One region of the Ensifer sp. KUDG1 genome, then DNA from elsewhere that is predicted to be linked to it. Evidence: riboswitches for the same ligand, from Rfam matches in the RefSeq annotation. Region 1 holds a riboswitch; the other holds the start of a gene.
The links. A riboswitch is a leader RNA that binds a small molecule or an ion and turns the genes downstream of it on or off. The one in region 1 is predicted to bind cobalamin.
Positions count from the first base shown of each region.

Region 2: linked by a shared signal. The riboswitch ahead of nrdH (glutaredoxin-like protein NrdH) and the one ahead of M2267_RS29805 (CbtB domain-containing protein) in region 1 are both predicted to bind cobalamin.

Region 1 is NZ_JBNDIG010000019.1:18,874-24,753, reverse strand. It holds gene M2267_RS29835 (crotonase/enoyl-CoA hydratase family protein) at 67-882, shown strand; gene M2267_RS29830 (ArsR/SmtB family transcription factor) at 933-1,295, shown strand; gene M2267_RS29825 (SRPBCC family protein) at 1,292-1,858, shown strand; gene M2267_RS29820 (DUF1772 domain-containing protein) at 1,928-2,407, opposite strand; gene M2267_RS29815 (NAD(P)H-binding protein) at 2,404-3,234, opposite strand; gene M2267_RS29810 (TetR family transcriptional regulator) at 3,339-4,031, shown strand; cobalamin riboswitch at 4,030-4,291, shown strand; gene M2267_RS29805 (CbtB domain-containing protein) at 4,333-4,509, shown strand; gene M2267_RS29800 (CbtA family protein) at 4,707-5,504, shown strand; gene M2267_RS29795 (ferric iron reductase) at 5,543-5,880, opposite strand, start outside.
Region 2 is NZ_JBNDIG010000006.1:169,510-175,389, forward strand. It holds gene M2267_RS17105 (multidrug effflux MFS transporter) at 1-506, shown strand, start outside; gene nrdF (class 1b ribonucleoside-diphosphate reductase subunit beta) at 590-1,564, opposite strand; gene nrdE (class 1b ribonucleoside-diphosphate reductase subunit alpha) at 1,774-3,927, opposite strand; gene nrdI (class Ib ribonucleoside-diphosphate reductase assembly flavoprotein NrdI) at 3,897-4,313, opposite strand; gene nrdH (glutaredoxin-like protein NrdH) at 4,326-4,547, opposite strand; cobalamin riboswitch at 4,939-5,165, opposite strand; gene M2267_RS17130 (acyl-CoA thioesterase) at 5,317-5,880, opposite strand, start outside.

The DNA.
Region 1 (5,880 bases):
TAGTGAATATACATCCTATCTTCCCTCACCTAGCCTCTCCCCGTCAACACCTGCCGGAGAGCAACCATGTCGAACACCGTGCTGCTGCAGATTTCCGAGGGCATCGCCCTCCTCACTCTCAACCGTCCGCAGAAACTGAACGCGCTCAACTACGAGCTGATCGACCGGCTCATGGGCCTTCTCGACCAGATCGAGGTGAACCATGCCGTCAGCGCGGTGATCATCACCGGCGCCGGCGACCGCGCCTTTTCCGCCGGCGGCGATATTCATGAGTTCTCGGACAGCGTCGCCAAGGGCGTGAACCCGGCCGTGCGAGATTTCGTCCGTCGCGGCCAGGGCCTGACGGCGCGGCTCGAGGCCTTCCCGAAACCGATCATCGCCGCCGTCAACGGGCTTGCCTATGGCGGCGGCTGCGAGATCACCGAGGCCGTGCATCTGGCTATTGCCAGCGACCGGGCGCGCTTTGCCAAGCCGGAGATCAAGCTCGGCATGCCGCCGACCTTCGGCGGCACCCAGCGGCTGCCGCGGCTTGCCGGCCGCAAACGCGCGCTGGAACTGCTTTTGACCGGCGAGGATTTCCCGGCCGATCGCGCGCTGGAGCTGGGGCTCGTCAACCGCGTCGTCCCGCATGACGAACTGATCGCGTCCGCCCGTGACCTGGCAAAGCGGATCATGGCGCACTCACCAATCGCCGTCCGCTCGATCATCACTGCCGTCACCCGCGGCCTCAACATGTCGATCGCCGAGGGATTGCAGGTCGAGAGCGAGCAGTTTGCCCAGATGGTGCCGACCGACGACCTTGCCGATGCGCTTGCCGCCTGGAAGGGACGGCGCGTCCATGACGACCCGCCGCGGCCCGGTCTTTTTTCGCGATATTTTTAAATTCAACCGAACGGTTGACAATTAGGTCCATCGAGACGATATTCAACAATATGGTTGAATATCAGAACGCACATCTCGATGCCGTGTTTCACGCGCTTTCGGACCCGACGCGGCGCGCCATGCTCCAGGACCTTTCGCAGGGCGAAAGACTGGTGGGCGAGCTTGCGGCGCCGTTCTCGATCTCGCTGGCCGCGGCATCGAAGCACATCAAGGTGCTGGAAGGAGCAGGTCTGGTGCGCCGCGAAGTGAAAGGTCGCACGCATGTGTGCCGGCTCGATGCCGCGCCGATGCATGCAGGCATGGAGTGGATGCGCCACTACGAAGCCTTCTGGCGGTCCCGCATCGACGCACTCGAGGCGCTGCTTCTCGCCGAAGACGCCACCATCCAATCTGATCCGGAGGATAAGCCATGACTTCGTCTGCCACAGCCTTTGCCGGCGCCGATTACGGCCGTGTCGTCGCACCGGACGCAGTGCGCATCGAGCGCCTGCTTCCCGGCCCGATCGAGCGGGTCTGGTCCTATCTGACGGAGGAAAGCAAGCGCCGGCTCTGGATGGCGTCCGGAACGATCGGGGCGAAGGAAGGGGCCGAGGTCGAGCACGTCTTCCGCCACTCGGAACTGACAGCGGAAGACGATCGGCCACCGCAGAAATATGCCGAGCACGCCGGCGAGGTGCGCAATTACGGTCACGTGCTCGCCTGGGAGCCGCCACGGCTGCTGGCTTATACCTGGAACGAAGAAACCGGCACCCCCTCGGAGGTCCGCTTCGAACTTAGCCCTCGCGGCGACAAGGTGCTGCTCGTCGTCACCCACAAGCGCATCGCCGACCGCGCCATCATGACCAGCTTCTCCGCCGGCTGGCACGTGCATCTCGACATTCTGCGCGCGCTGCTGGAAGGCGAAAAGCCGGCGGCCTTCTGGAGCAAGTTTGCCGATCTTGAAGCGCAATACGACGCGCGTATTCCCAAGCCCTGACGGCGGGATGGGTTCAGAGGTCAGGACGCGCGCAGGCGCCGGCAAGGATCCACTTGCCGGCGCTTCTCGTCAGGCACGGGCGAAACCGAGAATGAAGAACGCCAGCGCGCCGATCGACGCGAAGCTGCGCACGTGGTTCCACCAGACCCAGTCGGTCAGATAGCGCTCACGCCAGAGATCGGTCGCCGCCTGGCCGGGCGCTGCGGCGGCGAGCGCATCGTTCATCGGCACGTTGAAGACGATGGTCACCAGCAGCACGCCGACGACATAGGCGACACCGCCGGCGGCAAGCCACCACCGGCCCTCGCCGCCCGAGAGGAAGGCGACGACGATGAGCGCCAGGGCGAGCAGCGCCGTGCCCATGAAGGCGCTGAGGAAGATCGGGTTCTGGATCACGACATTGATCGCATTCATCGCAGCGATCCCCTGCTCCGGCGGCAGCCGCGACAGGGCCTGCATGATGCAGACCGAGAAGATGAAGAACAGTCCGGCCATCAGGCCGGAGCCGATCGCGGCGGCAAACGCCAGAGCGGGGATCAGGGGGATCATGCGGCAAGACTCCATACACCGGTTGCTGCGGTTTCCCGAGCGTAGGCTGCAAAGTCACGCGGACGCCGCCCAAGCACATGCTCGACATCGGACGTCAGGTTTGAATTGCGCCCGTCGAGCACCGAGGTGAAGAGATAGCGGATGAGTTCGACATAGTCATCAGGCACGCCGTCGGCCTGCAAGTGCGCCGCGAAGTCGGCAATCGGGATGGCCTGATAGGAGATCGGGCGGTTGGCTGCCGCGGCAATTTCGGCCACGGCGTCGGCAAAGGTCATCAGCCGCGGGCCGGTCAGCGAATAGACCTTGCCGATATGGCGGTCGTCGAGAAGCGCTTCGACAGCGACGTCGGCAATGTCGTCGCAGCTGATGAAAGGCTCGGTCACCGTGTCCACGGGCAGGAAGACGGAACCGCTCAAGACACCCTCGGCGAGGAAGCCTTCGTCGAAATTCTCGAAGAACCAGCTGCCCCGGATGACCGTCCAGTCGGCGCCGGAGGCCTGCAGCGCGCGCTCCGCCGCTTCCGCCTCGTCCTCGCCACGCCCCGACAGCAGCACCAGCCGCTTGACGCCGGCGCTGACGGCAAGGCTCGAGAACTTGGCGATCACCTCGACGGAGCCCGGCACCGCCAGATCCGGCTGGAAGCAGACATAGATGCGATCGACGTTTTCAAGGACCGGCGCCCAGGTCGTCTCTTCCGTCCAATCGAAGGAAGGCGACGCCGAACGGGCGCCGATGCGCACCGCCACGCCACGCTCCTTGAGGCGCTCGGCCACCCGCCGCCCCGTCTTGCCGGTACCGCCCAAAACCAGTGTGATTTTCTGAGACATCGTTTCCTCCTGAGGTTCCACCAACAAACATGAGTATCTCTCACATTTGCAAATGTGATAAATCCTCGTATTTTAGGAGTCAAGTCAAAATGTGAGCATTACTCATGATTCCAGATGCAAGTCCCGCCACGCTTCCCGCCGACGACGAGCCTGCGCTGCGCCGGACGCCGAGCCAGAAGCGCAGCCGCGAGCGCGTCGAGCAGATCCTTGCCTGCGCGACGGCGCTCATCCAGGAAAAGGGCAGCGACGCCATGCGCATGAGCGAAGTCGCTGAAAAGGCTGGAATTTCGATTGGCTCGCTCTACCAATACTTCCCCGACAAGGCGGCAATCGTGCGCACGCTCGCCGAGCGCTACAATACGGTCTGCAACGAGTGCATCGCGGCCGAACTGGCCAAGGTGACCTCGATCGCGGAGTTGCGCGACGCCTTCTCGCTTTTGTTCGACATCTATTACGAGATGTTCCTCGCCGAGCCGGTCATGCGCGACATCTGGTCGGCGATGCAGGCCGACAAGGCGCTGCGCGAAATCGACCTTGCGCAAAGCCGCGCCGGCGGAAAGCTGCTTGCCGATGTGTGGGCCCGGCTTGTGCCGGCGACGCCGCGCGAGGAGATCGACAGCGCCGCCTTCCTGATCATGCATCTCGGCGACTGCACCATGCGGCTTGCGGTCTCGGTCGATCGGGCCGAGGGCGACCAGATCGTCGAGGCCTACAAGCGCATGACCATCAAGGATTTTGTCGCGGATGGACCGCGCGGCGGCGCAGGCTCAATTGACAACTCCATGACAGAATCCTAATCATCTGGGATCGATTGGTTCCCGGGACGCGAACGCGTTTCGGGAGTAAACGGGAACGTGACGGATGGACCCACTCTGGGCATTCAAATCACGGCCGACCCCGCGACTGTAGAGCGACGTCGATCTGCCATTCCGGAGCGATCCGGAAGAAGCCACTGGAAAGGCCGCGAGAGGGCGGTCGAACTGGGAAGGCGAGGCAGACCGAGGGCATCGAGCCCAACGCCGTGAGCCAGGAAACCTGCCACTCGATGCGGGCATAGGGCCCAACCGGGAATTTCCCGATGCCATCACGGAGGTTGTCATGGCTACGTCTACCATTTCGAGCACCCCGCTCTCCCTCAGCGATCGTCTGACCGCTGGCGTCATCGCGCTCTTCATCGGCGCATTCCTCGTCTTCGGCGCCGGCCTTGCCAACTCGGCCGTGCTGCACGACACGGCGCACGACACCCGCCACTCCTACGGCTTCCCCTGCCACTGACCGATGCCTCGGAACGTGAACAACGTTCCGCATCGAACAATCTGCGGACCTGAACACATCCGGCCCGAGCCGGATGTCGGCTTATGTGCATCCCGGTTTTTCCGGCGTGCGAACGCCATCCGCAGCACAGGCAAAATGGGAAGGCTCAAGGACCACGCCGCAGCGCGTGGCTTTTGTCGTTATCGAGGGATTTCAAGATGATTGTCAGAACGCTTCTGGCCGCGATCGTGGCTGGATTGATTGCCGGTGTCTTCATGACCGGCGCCCAGGAATTGCGCGTCACGCCGCTGATCCTGCATGCAGAGGAATTCGAAGGCGAGGCTCCGGCCCCCACCGAACAGCCCGCCGCCCAGCCGGGTGCGGCACAGCCTGCCGCGGAAAACCACGACCAGCATTCGTCGCTCAAGGCCGTGTCGCCGCTTAGCGCCTTGCTCGACGCATTGTCGCCGATCACGCCCGCCTATGCCCATGAGGGCGAGCACGAGGAAGGCGGCATCATGTTCGGCATGAGCCGCTTCTCCGGCACGCTGATCGCGAACCTCGTCACCGGTTCCGGCTTCGGCCTGCTGCTCGCCGGCGTCAGCCTGGTGATCGGCTATCCGATCACGCTTCGGAACGGCGCGCTCTGGGGCGCCTGCGGCTGGCTTGCCGTGCACATGCTGCCGGCGATCGGCCTGCCGCCGGAACTGCCTGGCTTTCCGGCCGCCGAACTCGGCGACCGCCAGACCTGGTGGCTCGCAACGGTGGCGCTTTCGGCCGTCGGCCTTTATCTCGTCGTCCTGCGCGAGGAGATCGTCTCCAAGGTCGCGGGCCTCGTGCTGATCGCAGCGCCCCATGTCTACGGTGCGCCGCAGCCGCTCGACATTACCAGCAACGTTCCGGCCGTGCTCGGAGCAGAGTTTGCGGTGGCCGCACTCGCCACTACGCTCGCCTTCTGGATCGTGCTCGGCGTCGTCTCCGGCTTCATCAACGAGCGCTTCGTCAAGGCACAGTGATCGCCGATCACGGATCGTCACCAAAGCGACGGCGGGGTTCAGGCCCCGCCGTTTTGCATGAGATGCGCCGCCAGCCGCGCGCGGCGGTCCTCCGGCTCCAGCAGGACGCAGGTGTCGCAGAAGCTACCGCCCTCCGTCTTGAAATAGAGACAGCAGCCGCAGCGGATCCGGTATTGGCGTGAAATGTATTCACCACTTGCCGGATCGACAGCCGCAATCTGCTCGTAGCAAAGCTCATCAGAATAGAGCCGCGAGCCGGGCCGCTTGACGATCGCCAGCGCCTCGGCCATGCCGCGCGCCTCATCCCCGATCGCGCGGCCGATTTCGAGGAACGCGCCAGCCAGGGCATCCGCCGCGAGCCGCCATTGCGCCCCGC
Region 2 (5,880 bases), on a different contig from region 1:
CCAATTCGCCCTTCGTCTTGATCGACCACTACGGCCTGACGCCGACGCAGTACAGCATCGCGTTTTCGATGAACGCCGTGTCGTTCTTCGCCGTGTCGCAGGCGACCGGCTGGCTCGGCGAGCGTTTCGGTCTCGTCCGCGTGATGCAGATTGCCGTCAGTGCGTTCGCGCTGACCATGGTCACGATGTTTGTCGTCATGAGCCTTGGCTTCAACCAGTTGCCCGTCATGGCCGCGTTCCTCTTCGTCGGCTACGGCGTGCTCGGCCTTGTCATACCGACCTCGGCGGTGCTGGCGCTCGAAGACCATGGCGAGATCGCGGGTACAGCGTCTGCACTGATGGGCACGCTGCACTTCGTCACCGCGGCTGTGGCGATGATCATCGCCAGCCTGTTCTTCGACGGCACGGCGCTGCCGATGGCCGGCGCGATTGCCGCCTGCGCGCTCGCCGCGTTCCTGCTGACGCGGGCCACGATCGGCCGCAGCCGGGTGGTCGCGGCGGAATAGGGGCTGTTATTGCTGAACCAAAAGGCCGGCGAGGTTGTTCCTCGCCGGCCTTTTGTTTTCAGGTGTGACCGGATGGGCTGTCTTTAAAAATCCCAGTCTTCGTCCTCGGTCGCGACCGCCTTGCCAATGACGTAGGAAGAGCCGGAGCCGGAGAAGAAGTCGTGGTTCTCGTCGGCGTTCGGCGAAAGGGCGGAGAGGATAGCGGGATTGACCTTGCAGGCTTCCGCCGGGAACAGCGCCTCGTAGCCGAGGTTCATCAGCGCCTTATTGGCGTTGTAGTGCAGGAACTTCTTCACGTCTTCGGTGAGCCCGACGCCATCATAAAGCGCCTCGGTGTATTTCGCCTCGTTGTCATAGAGTTCGAGCAGCAGGTCGAAGGCGAAATCCTTGATCTCCTGGCGGCGCTCCTCGCTCAGACGCTCCAAAGCGCGCTGGAATTTGTAGCCGATATAGTAGCCATGCACCGCCTCGTCGCGAATGATGAGGCGGATCATGTCGGCGGTGTTGGTGAGCTTGGCGCGGCTCGACCAGTACATCGGCAGGTAGAAGCCGGAATAAAACAGGAAGCTCTCGAGAAAGACGCTGGCGACCTTCTTCTTCAAGGGATCGCCGGAGGAATACTCCGCCATGATCAGCGCCGACTTCTTCTGCAGGAACTCGTTTTCCTCCGACCAGCGATAGGCGTCGTCGACGTCAGGCGTCAGGCAGAGCGTCGAGAAGATCGAGGAATAGGAGCGCGCGTGCACCGCCTCCATGAAGGAGATGTTGGAAAGCACCGCCTCCTCGTGCGGCGTGGCCGCATCCTCCATCAGTCTGACGGCGCCGACGCCGTTCTGGATCGTGTCGAGCAAGGTGAGGCCGGTGAAGACGCGGATCGTCAGCGTCTGCTCCTCGGATTTAAGCGTCGCCCAGGAGGAAATGTCGTTGGAGAGCGGCACTTTTTCCGGCAGCCAGAAATTGCCGGTGAGCCGGTTCCAGACCTCCAGGTCCTTGTCGTCCTCGATGCGGTTCCAGTTGATGGCGCGGATGCGGCTTGCGGGTTTGGTGTGCATGTTCATCGGTTTGCCTTTTTGGGTCGTGTCAGCCCCTCATCCACGCGGTGAGGGAATTGCCCCTCATCCGCCTGCCGGCACCTTCTCCCCGCGCGCGGGGAGAAGGTGCGAGCCGCACCGTCCTAACGCATCCATCAGCGTTTCGTGGGGCACGTCCCCTCTCCCCGCGAGCGGGGAGAGGGCTAGGGTGAGGGGCACTTGATGGGAACGCGGCGTTAAAGCGCGCAGGAAACGCAGCCTTGGACCTGCGTGCCCTCGAGCGCCATCTGGCGAAGGCGGATGTAGTAGATGGTCTTGATGCCCTTCTTCCAGGCGTGGATCTGGGCGCGGTTGATGTCGCGGGTCGTCGCCGTGTCGCGGAAGAACAGCGTCAGCGACAGGCCCTGGTCGACGTGCTGGGTGGCCGCCGCATAGGTGTCGATGATCTTCTCCGGGCCGATCTCGTAGGCGTCCTGGTAGTATTCGAGATTGTCGTTGGTCATGAAGGCGGCCGGGTAGTAGACGCGGCCGATCTTGCCTTCCTTGCGGATCTCGATCTTCGAGACGATCGGGTGGATCGAGGAGGTCGAGTGGTTGATGTAGGAGATCGAGCCCGTCGGCGGCACGGCCTGGAGGTTCTGGTTGTAGAGACCTCCTTCCATCACTGCCCGTTTCAGTTCCAACCAGTCTTCCTGGGTCGGGATGACAATGCCGGCTTCCTCGAACAGCGCCTTCACCTTTTCGGTCGCCGGCAGCCATTCGGCCTGGGTGTATTTGTCGAAATAGTCGCCAGAGGCGTATTTCGAATTTTCGAAGCCGGCGAAGCTCTTGCCTTTTTCGACCGCCAGCCGGTTCGATGCGCGGATGGCGTGGTAGGTCACCGTGTAGAAATAGATGTTGGTGAAATCGATGCCTTCTTCGGAGCCGTAGAAAATGCGCTCGCGCGCGAGATAGCCGTGCAGGTTCATCTGCCCGAGGCCGATCGCGTGGCTGTCGTCGTTGCCCTTTTCGATCGAGGGTACGGACGAGATGTGGCTCATTTCGGAGACGGCTGTCAGTGCCCGGATCGAGGTCTCGATCGTCTGGCCGAAATCCGGGCTGTCCATGGCAGCGGCGATGTTCAGCGAGCCGAGGTTGCAGGAGATGTCCTTGCCCATGTGCTTGTAGGAGAGATCGTCGTTGAATTCGCTCGCCTCGCTCACCTGCAGGATCTCCGAGCAGAGGTTGCTCATGGTGATGCGGCCGGCAATCGGGTTTGCCCGGTTCACCGTGTCCTCGAACATGATGTAGGGATAGCCGCTCTCGAACTGGATCTCGGCGATGATCTGGAAGAAGTCGCGCGCCTTGATCTTGCGCTTGCGGATGCGGGCATCCTCCACCATCTCGCGATACTTCTCCGTCACCGAGATTTCGGTGAGCGGCACGCCATAGACCTGCTCCACGTCATAGGGCGAGAACAGGTACATGTCCTCGTTGTTGCGAGCGAGCTCGAAGGTGATGTCGGGGATGACGACGCCGAGCGACAGCGTCTTGATGCGGATCTTCTCGTCGGCATTTTCGCGCTTGGTATCGAGGAAGCGCATGATGTCGGGGTGGTGGGCATGCAGGTAGACAGCGCCCGCGCCCTGGCGCGCGCCAAGCTGGTTGGCGTAGGAGAAACTATCCTCGAGCAGCTTCATGACCGGGATGACGCCGGATGACTGGTTCTCGATCTGCTTGATCGGAGCGCCCATCTCGCGGATGTTGGTGAGCGACAGCGCCACGCCGCCGCCGCGCTTGGAAAGCTGTAGCGCCGAATTGATGGCGCGGCCGATGCTCTCCATGTTGTCCTCGATCCTCAGCAGAAAGCAGGAGACGAGCTCGCCACGGCTCTTTTTGCCGGCATTGAGGAAGGTCGGCGTCGCCGGCTGGAAACGGCCGGAAATGATCTCGTCGACGAGATCGCGGGCAAGCGCCTCGTTGCCGCGCGCCAAGGCCATCGCCACCATGCAGACGCGGTCTTCGTAGCGTTCCAGGTAGCGCTTTCCGTCGAAGGTTTTGAGCGTATAGGACGTGTAATATTTGAAGGCGCCGAGGAAGGTCGGGAAACGGAACTTCTTCGAATAGGCGTGGTCGTAGAGATCGCGCACGAAGTTGAACGAATACTGGTCCAGCACTTCCTGCTCGTAGTAGCCCTCGGTCACCAGGTAATCGAGCTTTTCCCGCAGGTTATGGAAGAAGACCGTGTTCTGGTTGACGTGCTGGAGGAAGTATTGCTTCGCCGCCTGCCGGTCCTTGTCGAGCTGGATCTTCCCCTCCTCGTCGTAGAGGTTCAGCATCGCGTTCAGCGCGTGGTAATCCAGCGCCGCTTCCGTCGCCTTCAAGGGGCGTTCGAGTGTTGTGACGTCCAAAATCGTTCCATCCCGTTTTTGACATTGGCGACGTCCTCGTCGGTTCCGAGCAGCTCGAACCGGTAGAGAAAGGGCACCCGGCATTTGGCCGAGATCACGTCGCCGGCGATCCCGTAGGTCGCGCCGAAATTGCTGTTGCCCGCTGCGATCACGCCGCGGATGTGAGAGCGGTTGCCCGCGTCGTTCAGGAAGCGGATCACCTGTTTCGGCACGGCACCTCGGCCATCGTCGCCGCAATAGGTCGGCACGACGAGCACATAGGGCTCCGAGACCGTAAGCGCATCTTTACCCTCCTTGAGCGGTATGCGGGCTGTGCGAAGGCCGAGTTTCTCAACGAAGCGATGGGTGTTTTCCGAGCGGCTGGAAAAATAGACGATCAGCCCCATTGCTTCTCTCCCTCAGGAAAGCGCGCTGATCATGTCTGGGCGGAACCCCGCCCAATGCCGTTCGCCGGCGACGACCACTGGAACCTGCCGGTAGCCGAGACCCTGCACGAGCGCGAAACCGTCGGAATCCTCGGAGATATCGACGATGCGATAATCGATGCCCTGACGGTCGAGCGCGCGGGTGGTGGCGGTGCATTGGACGCAGGCGGGTTTGCTGTAGACGGTGATCGACATGGGTTCCTCGTGAGGGTCTGGCAAATGAGCGCAAAAAATCGGCGGGTCGCGCGAACGCGAACCGTGGGCTTGGCGATCGGGCACGAAACATCGCTCCCCGGTCGCTTCGACCGGAGTTGACGTCGTCAAGCTGGCCCAAGGTCGGTTACGCAACCGGGCCGGCTCGTTTTGCTCGGGCGCTCAGGAATTCCGCGGATGCGGGTTTTCAGGGCGCGGCCTTTCGATCAGGCGCGCAACAACGCGCACCCGTCCGCAGAAGGTGGATCTGAACTGGAAGAAACTGACATGACTTCACCCCGAAGCTTTCGACAGGCTGCCGGGGAGACGTCGAGACGATCCGGCAGGCTCATCCTGCCGCAATGCACCCAACCCCTCCGGACACCCCGCCCGTGGACGTTTGTTGCTCGAGGCAGGTCTCCTGGCTTACGGGTCAAAGCTTCCATCCCGACCTTCCCGAGGCCTCATGCCTCAGTGGTCCAATTCCGGACAGTTGCTCGCCGTCTACAGTTGCGGGGGCAGCTACGGCATAACCTTGGGCGGAAACCCGCCGGCGCACCGTATTCCCGTCTTAGCTCCCAATCCTTGCGAATCGGAAGAACCTCGAACACTAGATATAGTAGTTCATCGCAAATCTGCGTCAATAGGTTCTATATGCTGAAGGCGGGAGTGCAGAGGTCTTTTCTTTTTCGGTGTGGATAACGGGGAGTAAATGGCGGCGCGCAATCAATCCTGTGGATCGGGGGCGCCATGAGCGGCGCCCCCGGCTTGCTCAGGCGGCGAAGGCCGCAACTGGGCGGTTGCGGCTGTCGACAGCCACCATCACGAAAGTTCCGGTGACGGTCAGCACGCGCACGCCGCTGAGCAGTTCTTCCGACCAGAGCTCGACGTCTATCGTTGTGGAACTGCGTCCGGTCCGGGTGACGCGCGCCAGCGTATCGACGATCGTTCCGGCGGCGACACGCCGCTTGAAATCGCTACTGCAGGAGGCGAGCACCATCGCTTTGCCGGTCAGCCGGGTCGCGGCGACGAAGGCCGCCTTCGTCATCCGGGCGAGTGCATCGCCGCCGAAGAGCGCGCCGGCGCTGTTGGTCTGGCCCGGAAAAACGATGTCGGTCATGCCGACGAAATCCGCCGCGGGCACCACCGGCGCGGGCTCGGCGAGCGGCGGAAGGCGCCAGTCGGCACCTTTGTCCTGCGGCATCCCAACCATGGTGAACTGTCCGCGTGAGCAAAGATCGCGGCCGCCGGTCGCAAGGTCTTCGGCCACCATCTCGACGTCGACGACCATCGAGCGTCGCCCCACGCGCACCGGGCGGCCAGAGAAACTGACGAT